2 regions of the Asaia bogorensis NBRC 16594 genome follow, and region 2 is predicted to be linked to the other one. Evidence: predicted binding sites of a transcription regulator. Region 2 holds the regulator's gene; the other holds the start of a gene.
The links. The regulator HrcA, encoded in region 2, represses chaperone genes, less so after heat shock. The targets are predictions, from matches to a motif close to GTTNGCACTCNCNNNNNGNGAGTGCNAAC.

Region 1 (4,365 bases), 820 kb from region 2:
TCCCGGATGAGGGTGCCAAATGTCTTGGGGTCCAAGGTCTCGCTCATGGCAAGCTCCACATTCTGTTCCAGCCGGTCTTGCGCCAGCCTGAGAGCCTAGAGCCATATCAGAATCGTCAGAACAGGGCCATGCAGGGCAGAATGAAAACACTGACAGGTTGCGAAGCCAGCCATTCTGGTGTTCCTGAACGCGACATTTACCGACACAGAGCAAAGGCAGTTCGGCATGACTGAAAACGTGACCATCGAACCCGTGATCGGCCTTATTGGCGGGTCCGGGCTGTATGACATCGACGGTCTGGAAGATAAGGAATGGCGTCGGGTCGAAACCCCCTGGGGTGAGCCCTCCGACGAATTGCTGTTCGGCCGACTGGATGGCGTGCGCTGCGTGTTCCTGCCGCGCCATGGCCGTGGGCATCCTATTCCGCCGTCAGAACTCAATTTCCGCGCCAATATCGATGCGCTCAAGCGCGTCGGCGTGACCGATATTGTCTCTCTTTCCGCTGTCGGCTCGCTGCGTGAGGATCTGCCTCCGGGACAGTTCGTTCTGGTTGACCAGTTCATCGACCGCTCATTTGCGCGTGAAAAGACCTTTTTCGGTCGTGGCTGCGTGGCCCATGTCGGCATGGCCGATCCGGTTTCGGCCCGTATGGGCGATGTGATTGCCGAACAGGCCGAAAAGATCGGCGTGCCGATGGTGCGTGGTGGAACCTATCTCGTGATGGAAGGGCCGCAATTTTCGACCCGCGCAGAAAGCGAGCTGTACCGTCAGTGGGGTTGCTCGGTCATTGGTATGACCAACATGCCAGAGGCCAAACTCGCCCGTGAAGCCGAGATGTGCTATGCCAGCATTGCCATGGTGACAGATTACGATTGCTGGCACGACGACCATGACTCCGTGACGGTCGATGCGGTTGTGGCCGTCATGACGCAGAACGCTGCCAAGGCGAAGGCGCTGGTCAAGGCTATCATTCCCGAACTCGGCAAGAAGCGCGGCCTGTGTCCTTCAGGTGCGGAGCGGGCGCTGGATCATGCGATCATCACAGCTCCGGCATCACGTGACCCTGCCATGCTGGCAAAGCTCGATGCCGTTGCAGGCCGCGTCCTGCGCTGAAAACGGACCTGTCTCGATGGGCTGGAACGAAAAAGGCTGACCCGTGAGGGCCAGCCTTTTCCTCTGGTGCAAAGCACTTTCCGTGTCTTACCGCCGGAAGCATCTGCCCAATTCCCATAGAGGCCAGAGTGATCAGGCCTGATCCTGCTTCTCCGGGAAATGCTCACGGTCCCCTTGGTCGGTCTGACGCTCGGGAAACTCTCCCAGATTTTGCTGGATCTCAGCGTTCTCGACCTGAACATCAGCAAATTGCGGGTCAGGCAGATCCTTTACGGGAATCTCTCCCGCATGCGGGTGCTCCTCCATGCCGATAATTTCGGAGGCATTCTCATGGTAGGCTTCAGGCCCACATCCGGGCTTGCCATCGGCTTCCCAGAGTTCCTTTGCCTTGGCGGCAATGCGGGCATCGCGCTCGGGACTGTCAACGAGCGGATTGGTGCTGTCTGCGGGCATGATGGATTTCCTGACTGAGAGTGTAAGGTATCAGAGATGGGCTTCGAAGAACGCCATGCTGCGCTCATGAGCGAGGTCCCGGGCCGGCTTGTTGAAGCTCGGACGATCATTGCAGCCAAAGCCGTGGCCAGCGTCGTCATAGACGAAGATCTCGACCTCGGGCCTGTTTTCGCGAATGGTGTTGATATCGGTGTGGGGAATGTGGTCGTCCTCACCGCCGAAATGCAGTTGCACCGGGCAATGGGGCTTCTCATGGCTGAGCGCTGCAATTCCGCCGCCATACCAGGCGCAGGCAGCGGCAAAGTTGCGCGTACGGGTCGCGGCCTCCCATGCTACGAGACCGCCCCAGCAGAAGCCCAGTATGCCGACCTTCGAGTGACCGTGATGATTCAGGGCATGGCAAGCTGCGGTGATATCGGCCTGCAATGCATCAGGGCTGATTTTCTCGCGCAAGGCGAGGCCCTCGGTCATGCCTTCGGAATCGTAGGGGAGAACCACATCGCGCTCGGCACGATCAAACAGGGCAGGGGCGATCACGTGATAGCCATGACGTTCTGCGAGTTCATCGCACACGGCACGGATGTGATCGGTAAGGCCGAAGATTTCCTGAACCACCACGAGAGCGCGACGCGCCTTGGCGTCGCCTGCTTCATAGGCAGAAAAATGATGCGTGTCCGAGGCGGTCAGGGATATCAGGCGTCCCATGGAACGGCCCTCCTTCTTGCTTGTTCATCTTAATCAGGAGCAACGATAACATGGCAGAGATCGTCAACCTGCGTCGGGTACGCAAACGTCTGGCGCGTGAGAAGGATGCTCGGCAGGCTGATGAAAACCGGCATCTCTTCGGGCAGAGCAAGGGCGAGCGCGCCAGAACAACGCAGGAAAAGAACCGTCTGAAGCGCGAGGTCGATGGTGCCCGGATTGAGGAGACGCCGCATTTACCTGATGAGGGCAACTGATCGAACGTCTCCCGGCCGGGAAATGAGCGGGCGCCGGCTTATTGATTTTTTGATGAAATTCGGATGGCAGATATGGCGGGGGTCTTGACGCTGGGCGGGGGCTCTCTTACCTGTTTGGCACTCTCGCTACGGGAGTGCTAACGCGCTGCGGCTTAGCGGGCGCGCAAACCGGCGGCGTTGCTTTTGAGCAAGGGCGCCGCCTTAGAGATAGAGTGGAGCGATCCATTATGACAAATTTTCGGCCTTTGCATGACCGTGTCGTCGTTCGCCGCCTTGAGGGCGAGCAGAAGACGGCCGGTGGCATCATCATTCCGGACACCGCCAAGGAAAAGCCCATGGAAGGCGAAATCGTCTCCGTTGGTCCGGGTGCCCGCAATGAGCAGGGTCAGCTGGTAGCACTGGACGTCAAGGCTGGCGATCGCGTGCTGTTCGGCAAGTGGTCCGGCACCGAGGTGAAGATCAACGGCGAAGAGCTGCTGATCATGAAGGAAAGCGACATCATGGGTGTGATCGGCTGATTTCCAGCCTCCCCATTTTCGCACACTGAACCTCTACTGGAGAAAAGATTATGGCTGCCAAAGACGTAAGATTCGGCGCTGATGCCCGCCAGCGTATGCTGCGTGGCGTGGACATCCTGGCTGACGCTGTGAAGGTCACGCTGGGCCCGAAGGGTCGCAACGTTGTTCTGGACAAGAGCTTCGGCGCACCGCGCATCACCAAGGACGGCGTTTCCGTCGCCAAGGAAATCGAACTGGCTGACAAGTTCGAGAACATGGGCGCCCAGATGGTGCGCGAAGTGGCCTCGAAGACCAACGACATCGCTGGTGACGGCACGACCACCGCGACCGTTCTGGCGCAGGCCATCATCCGTGAGGGCGCCAAGGCTGTTGCCGCTGGCATGAACCCGATGGACCTGAAGCGCGGCATCGACAAGGCTGTTGCAGCCGTTGTTGAAGAGCTGAAGGCGAACACCCGCAAGATCACGACCCCGGCCGAAACGGCTCAGGTCGGCACGATCTCGGCCAATGGCGAGCATGAAATCGGCGAGATGATCTCGCAGGCCATGCAGAAGGTTGGCTCGGAAGGCGTGATCACGGTTGAGGAAGCCAAGGGCCTCCACACCGAGCTCGACGTTGTCGAGGGCATGCAGTTCGACCGCGGCTATATCTCGCCGTATTTCGTGACGAACGCCGAAAAGATGATGGCGGATCTGGATAACCCCTACATCCTGATCCATGAAAAGAAGCTGTCCTCGCTTCAGCCCATGCTGCCGCTGCTTGAGAGCGTTGTGCAGTCCGGCCGTCCGCTCATGATCATCGCGGAAGACGTCGATGGCGAGGCTCTGGCCACGCTGGTCGTCAACAAGCTGCGCGGTGGCCTCAAGATCGCTGCCGTCAAGGCTCCTGGCTTCGGTGACCGTCGCAAGGCCATGCTGGAAGACATCGCCATCCTGACGGGCGGCCAGGTCATCAGCGAAGACATCGGCATCAAGCTCGAGACCGTTACGCTCGACATGCTCGGTCGCGCAAAGAAGGTGCATATCGAGAAAGAAAACACCACGATCGTTGAAGGCGCCGGTAACACGGACGACATCAAGGGCCGTTGTGCACAGATCCGCGCGCAGATCGAGGAAACCACCTCGGACTACGACCGTGAGAAGCTGCAGGAACGTCTGGCCAAGCTGGCTGGTGGCGTTGCCGTCATCCGCGTCGGTGGCAGCACCGAAGTCGAGGTGAAGGAGCGCAAGGATCGCGTTGATGATGCGCTGCACGCAACCCGTGCTGCCGTTGAAGAAGGCATCGTTCCGGGTGGTGGTACGGCTCTTGCCCGCGCTTCCGTT
Region 2 (4,365 bases):
CGATGCCGCTATCGGCCAGCAGAACCCGGAATTCAGCCAGCTTGCCCTTGTTGTGGCTGGCGAGCACAACGCGCTCGCCTCGCCTGAGAACCCGTTGGCCGGGCTCGGTCATGTCGGCAGGCGCCGCGCTGCTCACGCTGTTTTTCCGTTTGCAGCGCTGCTGTTTGTCACGCTCTCAAGCGCCTCGCGCTGGGCATCGAACAGGCGCGACGTGCCCAGCTTCGCAAGCGCCATCAGCGAGGCGAATTCGCTCTCGCTGAACGGTGCGTCTTCTGCGGTGCCCTGAATTTCGACAATGCCGCCTTCGCTGGTCAGAACGAAATTCGTATCGGCCTGAGCTGAGCTGTCTTCAATGTAATCGAGATCGAGCACAGCGCCGGCATCGGTCAGACCGCAGGAGACCGCAGCCACCTGCGCACGCAGGGGCGAGCGCTTGAGCACGCCAGCCTTGATCTGCTTGTCGAGAGCAATGGCAAGGGCCACCCAGGCCCCTGTAATGGCGGCGCAGCGCGTGCCACCATCGGCATTGAGCACGTCGCAATCGAGCGTGATGGTCATCTCGCCCAGGGCACGCAGGTCCACACAGGCGCGCAGGGCGCGGCCGATAAGGCGCTGGATTTCCTGCGTACGGCCCGACTGCTTGCCCTTGGCTGCTTCACGGTTGCCACGGGTATGCGTCGCGCGCGGCAGCATGCCGTATTCCGCGGTAATCCAGCCCTGGCCCTGACCACGCAGGAAAGGCGGCACGCGATTTTCGATCGAGGCTGCACAAAGAACCTCGGTGCCACCCACGCGGATCAGCACGGAGCCCTCGGCATGGCGGGCAAAGCCCGGCTCGATGGAAACGACGCGGTTCTCGTCGGCCTTGCGGCCTGAAGGGCGGGTGCTGGACATGGAGCGTTTTCCTCGTTTCAAGCGCAGAGATGCGGTCGGGTGCAGCTTTAGCGCCTGGGGCCCTGAATGACAAAGCCGAATGACAAGGCAGAACCATGCGGGTCAGGTCCGTCCGGGACCCTGCCGTTACCGCCATCACCGAAGGCAACGGGTAAGGCACGCGTCCTCCGACCAGGGGCAGATTGTCAGGATAACCGGGCACGGCGTCGTGCCCAGCCGACCCGCTCAGTCGATCAGTTCAACCGCATCCCCAAGTCGGATGGTCCCTGCGTGGCGGATGACCGCATTCTGGCCGAACATGACCCCACCGGGACGGTGGCGAAACCCGGTCATGGTCTTGAGAGGCTCGCGCGGAACAGGAATCGTCCCGCTCTCCTGGTCGATGGTGGTGACGATGCAGCGGCTGCAGGGTTTGACCAGGTCGAGTTCAACTGTACCGATCCGGATGGAGCGCCATTCATCCTCCGCCCAGGGCTGATCGGTCTCGATGACGATATTGGGCCTGAAACGCTCCATCGGTACGGGCTGATCTAGACGGGCGTTGAGGTCCTCGAGTGACGCTGTGTTGGTGACGAGCAGGGGAAACCCGTCTGCAAAGCTCACACTGCCGAAATCGGTCGGTCTGGCATGGGCCGGGTCGGCCATATGCACGAGCCTGCACGCTGTGCCGAGAATAGCGCTCAGCCATGCCGCTGCCTCGTCTCCTGCATCCCGTGCCGCAATGGCATGGTCCTTCCAGACGCTTACTGTGATTGCGGGTGCCTGAGGGGCAGGCGGATCGATCCTCAGCGCCGAGCCGTCGCTACCAGTGAGGTGAAGTGTCTCACCGTTCAGCGCCGTCAGGATACGTGCCATGGCCGGATGCTGACGCTGCGTCATGAAGCGGCCGTCTGGCGCGATCACGAGCCAGCGTCGGTCGCCACGCGGCCCCCAGGGGTCGAGTTCGAGTGCCGTCATATCAACCCGGTGCAGGCTTTTGACAGGATGGATATATAAGGCTGCAAGGCGGGTCATCGGCACGACTCCGAAGCGGATGGACAGGACACGTCGTGACAGGTCTAGTCGCTCGGGACAGTGACAGGAAGCCAGCGGGCGCGTCGGGAAAAGGGGCAGGGCATGATCGATCTTTCAAACCTGCCGGGTGGCATGGATGCCCGGTCGGCGAATGTGCTGCGCGAGATTGTCGAGCAATACATGGAGACGGGTGATCCCGTGGCCAGCAAGACGCTTGCCCAGCGCCTGACGCCCTCGCTCTCTCCCGCGACAATACGCAATGTCATGGCGGAACTGACCCAGGCCGGATTGCTGTTCAGCCCCCATGTCTCGGCGGGTCGCCTGCCCACCGAGAAAGGCGTGCGACTGTTCGTGGACGGCCTGTTGCAGTTCGGTGCGCTCGATGAACTGGAGCGCGCCCAGATTGCCGGGCGTCTGGCGCTCAAGGGGCGATCCATGCAGGAGACACTGGCTGAGGCCTCCTCCATGCTTTCAGGGCTTTCGGCCGCAGCCGGTCTGGTTCTGGCTCCCAAGGGCGATGGCGCCCTCAAGCATATCGAATTTGTCGCGCTCGGGCCGGGCAAGGCTCTGGTGATCCTTGTGGCCGCCGATGGTCAGGTCGAGAACCGCGTGATTGAAACGCCACCGGGTCTGCCGCCGTCAGCCCTTGTCGAGGCGGGCAATTATCTCAACTCCCTGCTTGGCGATGTAACACTGAGTGCCTTGCGCCAGCGCGTCTCGGAGAATTTACAGCAGAACCGCTCTGATCTGGATGTGCTGGCGACCAGCGTGATCGAGAGTGGTCTTGCGATGTGGGATGAGCAGCATGGCACGCTCTATCTGCGCGGGCAGGGCAATCTGCTGACCGACATCACCGAAATCGAGAAACTCACGACCATCCAGATGCTCTTTGAGCGTCTGGAAGCGCAGGAAACGATGCTGCGCCTGCTTCAGCTGGCGCAGGAATCGGATGGTGTACGGATCTATATCGGTGCCGAGAGCGGGTTTTTTGGCATGTCGGGCGTATCGATGGTCGTGGCACCGGCGCGCAACGAAACGAATCGCATTGTCGGCGCCATCGGGGTGATTGGCCCGACACGGCTCAACTATGGGCGGATCGTGCCTGTGGTGGATTACACGGCCCGTGTGATCGGTCGCCTCCTGAGCTGAGCTGGCAAGGTCTAACACTGCTGTGACATGTTTTTTAAGAATCACTCGCAATTTATCATTGAGAATTATTCTCAAACGCTGTTAGGGTCGCGCCGTTCTGAAGTGGAATGGCTGATGATCGTCTGTTCGTGTAACGCCCTGACCAATCATGATATCGCTGATGCCGTAAGCAGAGGGGCCTCGCGCGCGCGGGAGGTCTATGCCTCCAAGGGGTGCAAGGCCCAGTGCGGCAATTGCGTGCCCGGCGTGGTGTGCGCCCTACGTAGCCTGCTGCGCGAGAGAAAGGAGGCCGCGATGGCCTTCAACACGGTCGATCAGGGTGCTGGCAACGCCGCTTACGCCTGAGTGAGGGCGCCCGCACCGGGCTGCGCTGATGGGCCGTCATATCGGCAGGCTTGTCGATCTGCCTATAGGGGGCCGGACACACCCGACCGGCCATAAAAAAACCCGCCAGCCTGCGCTGACGGGTTTTTCTGTTTCCGGGGTCCTGTGCGGGCAAGCCCGGGGCAGGTGTGTCCGGTTCTGTCTTACTCGGCGGTCTGGTCGGGAGCCGGCGAGGAGTTCAGCGTGATGTAGCGCTGGATACCGACCTGCTTGATCAGATCGAACTGACGGTCGATGAAATCCTCATGCTCTTCTTCGTTGGCGAGGATACGGATCAGCAGATCACGTGACACGTAATCGCGCACGCTTTCGCAATAGGCGATACCTTCGCGCAGATCGGCCAGCGCCTTCTCTTCCAGCTTGAGATCGCAGGCTAGGATTTCCTCAACGCTTTCACCCACCAGGATCTGGTTCAGACGCTGCACGTTCGGCAGGCCACCCAGATACAGGATGCGCTCGATCAGCCAGTCGGCATGACGCATCTCTTCGATGGATTCGTCATATTCCTTCTTGCCCAGCTTGGTGACGCCCCAGTGATTCAGGGTGCGGGCATGAAGAAAATACTGGTTGATGGCCGTCAGCTCATTGGTGAGCTGGATGTTCAGATGCTCGATAACCTTCGGATCTTTAAGCATGGTTGGCTCCTTTTTCTGTCCTGCACGCAGAAGGGGCGCATGGCCACTCCCCGCAGGCTGTGTGACGCTGTTCAAGCATGGAAAAGAAGCGGGTGCAATAGAAATAACGTTGTTCAGTATTGAAGTATCGAAGTTGAGAATGACTCTCTCTATTGGTGCGGAGTCAGTAAATGTTGTTGCAATTTAATTGCAACAACGAAGTCACCTCAAATCATGGGTGCAAAATCAGGCCCCTGAACGCAAAACACCCCGCACAAGGCGGGGTGCAGCGGGACAGAATCCCATCAGA

Region 1: groES (co-chaperone GroES) is a predicted target of HrcA. The motif match lies at 2,639-2,667, and genes of this name have one in related genera.

What each region holds. Positions count from the first base shown of each region.
Region 1 covers NZ_AP014690.1:1,969,919-1,974,283, reverse strand. Annotated here, with positions in the region: gene hemF (oxygen-dependent coproporphyrinogen oxidase) at 1-47, opposite strand, end outside; gene Asbog_RS08835 (S-methyl-5'-thioadenosine phosphorylase) at 226-1,113, shown strand; gene Asbog_RS08830 (DUF2934 domain-containing protein) at 1,246-1,566, opposite strand; gene Asbog_RS08825 (dienelactone hydrolase family protein) at 1,597-2,271, opposite strand; gene Asbog_RS08820 (DUF4169 family protein) at 2,322-2,525, shown strand; gene groES (co-chaperone GroES) at 2,753-3,043, shown strand; gene groL (chaperonin GroEL) at 3,094-4,365, shown strand, end outside.
Region 2 covers NZ_AP014690.1:2,794,076-2,798,440, reverse strand. Annotated here, with positions in the region: gene rdgB (RdgB/HAM1 family non-canonical purine NTP pyrophosphatase) at 1-112, opposite strand, end outside; gene rph (ribonuclease PH) at 133-894, opposite strand; gene Asbog_RS12230 (MOSC domain-containing protein) at 1,120-1,908, opposite strand; gene hrcA (heat-inducible transcriptional repressor HrcA) at 2,011-3,057, shown strand; gene Asbog_RS12220 ((2Fe-2S)-binding protein) at 3,172-3,402, shown strand; gene bfr (bacterioferritin) at 3,585-4,076, opposite strand.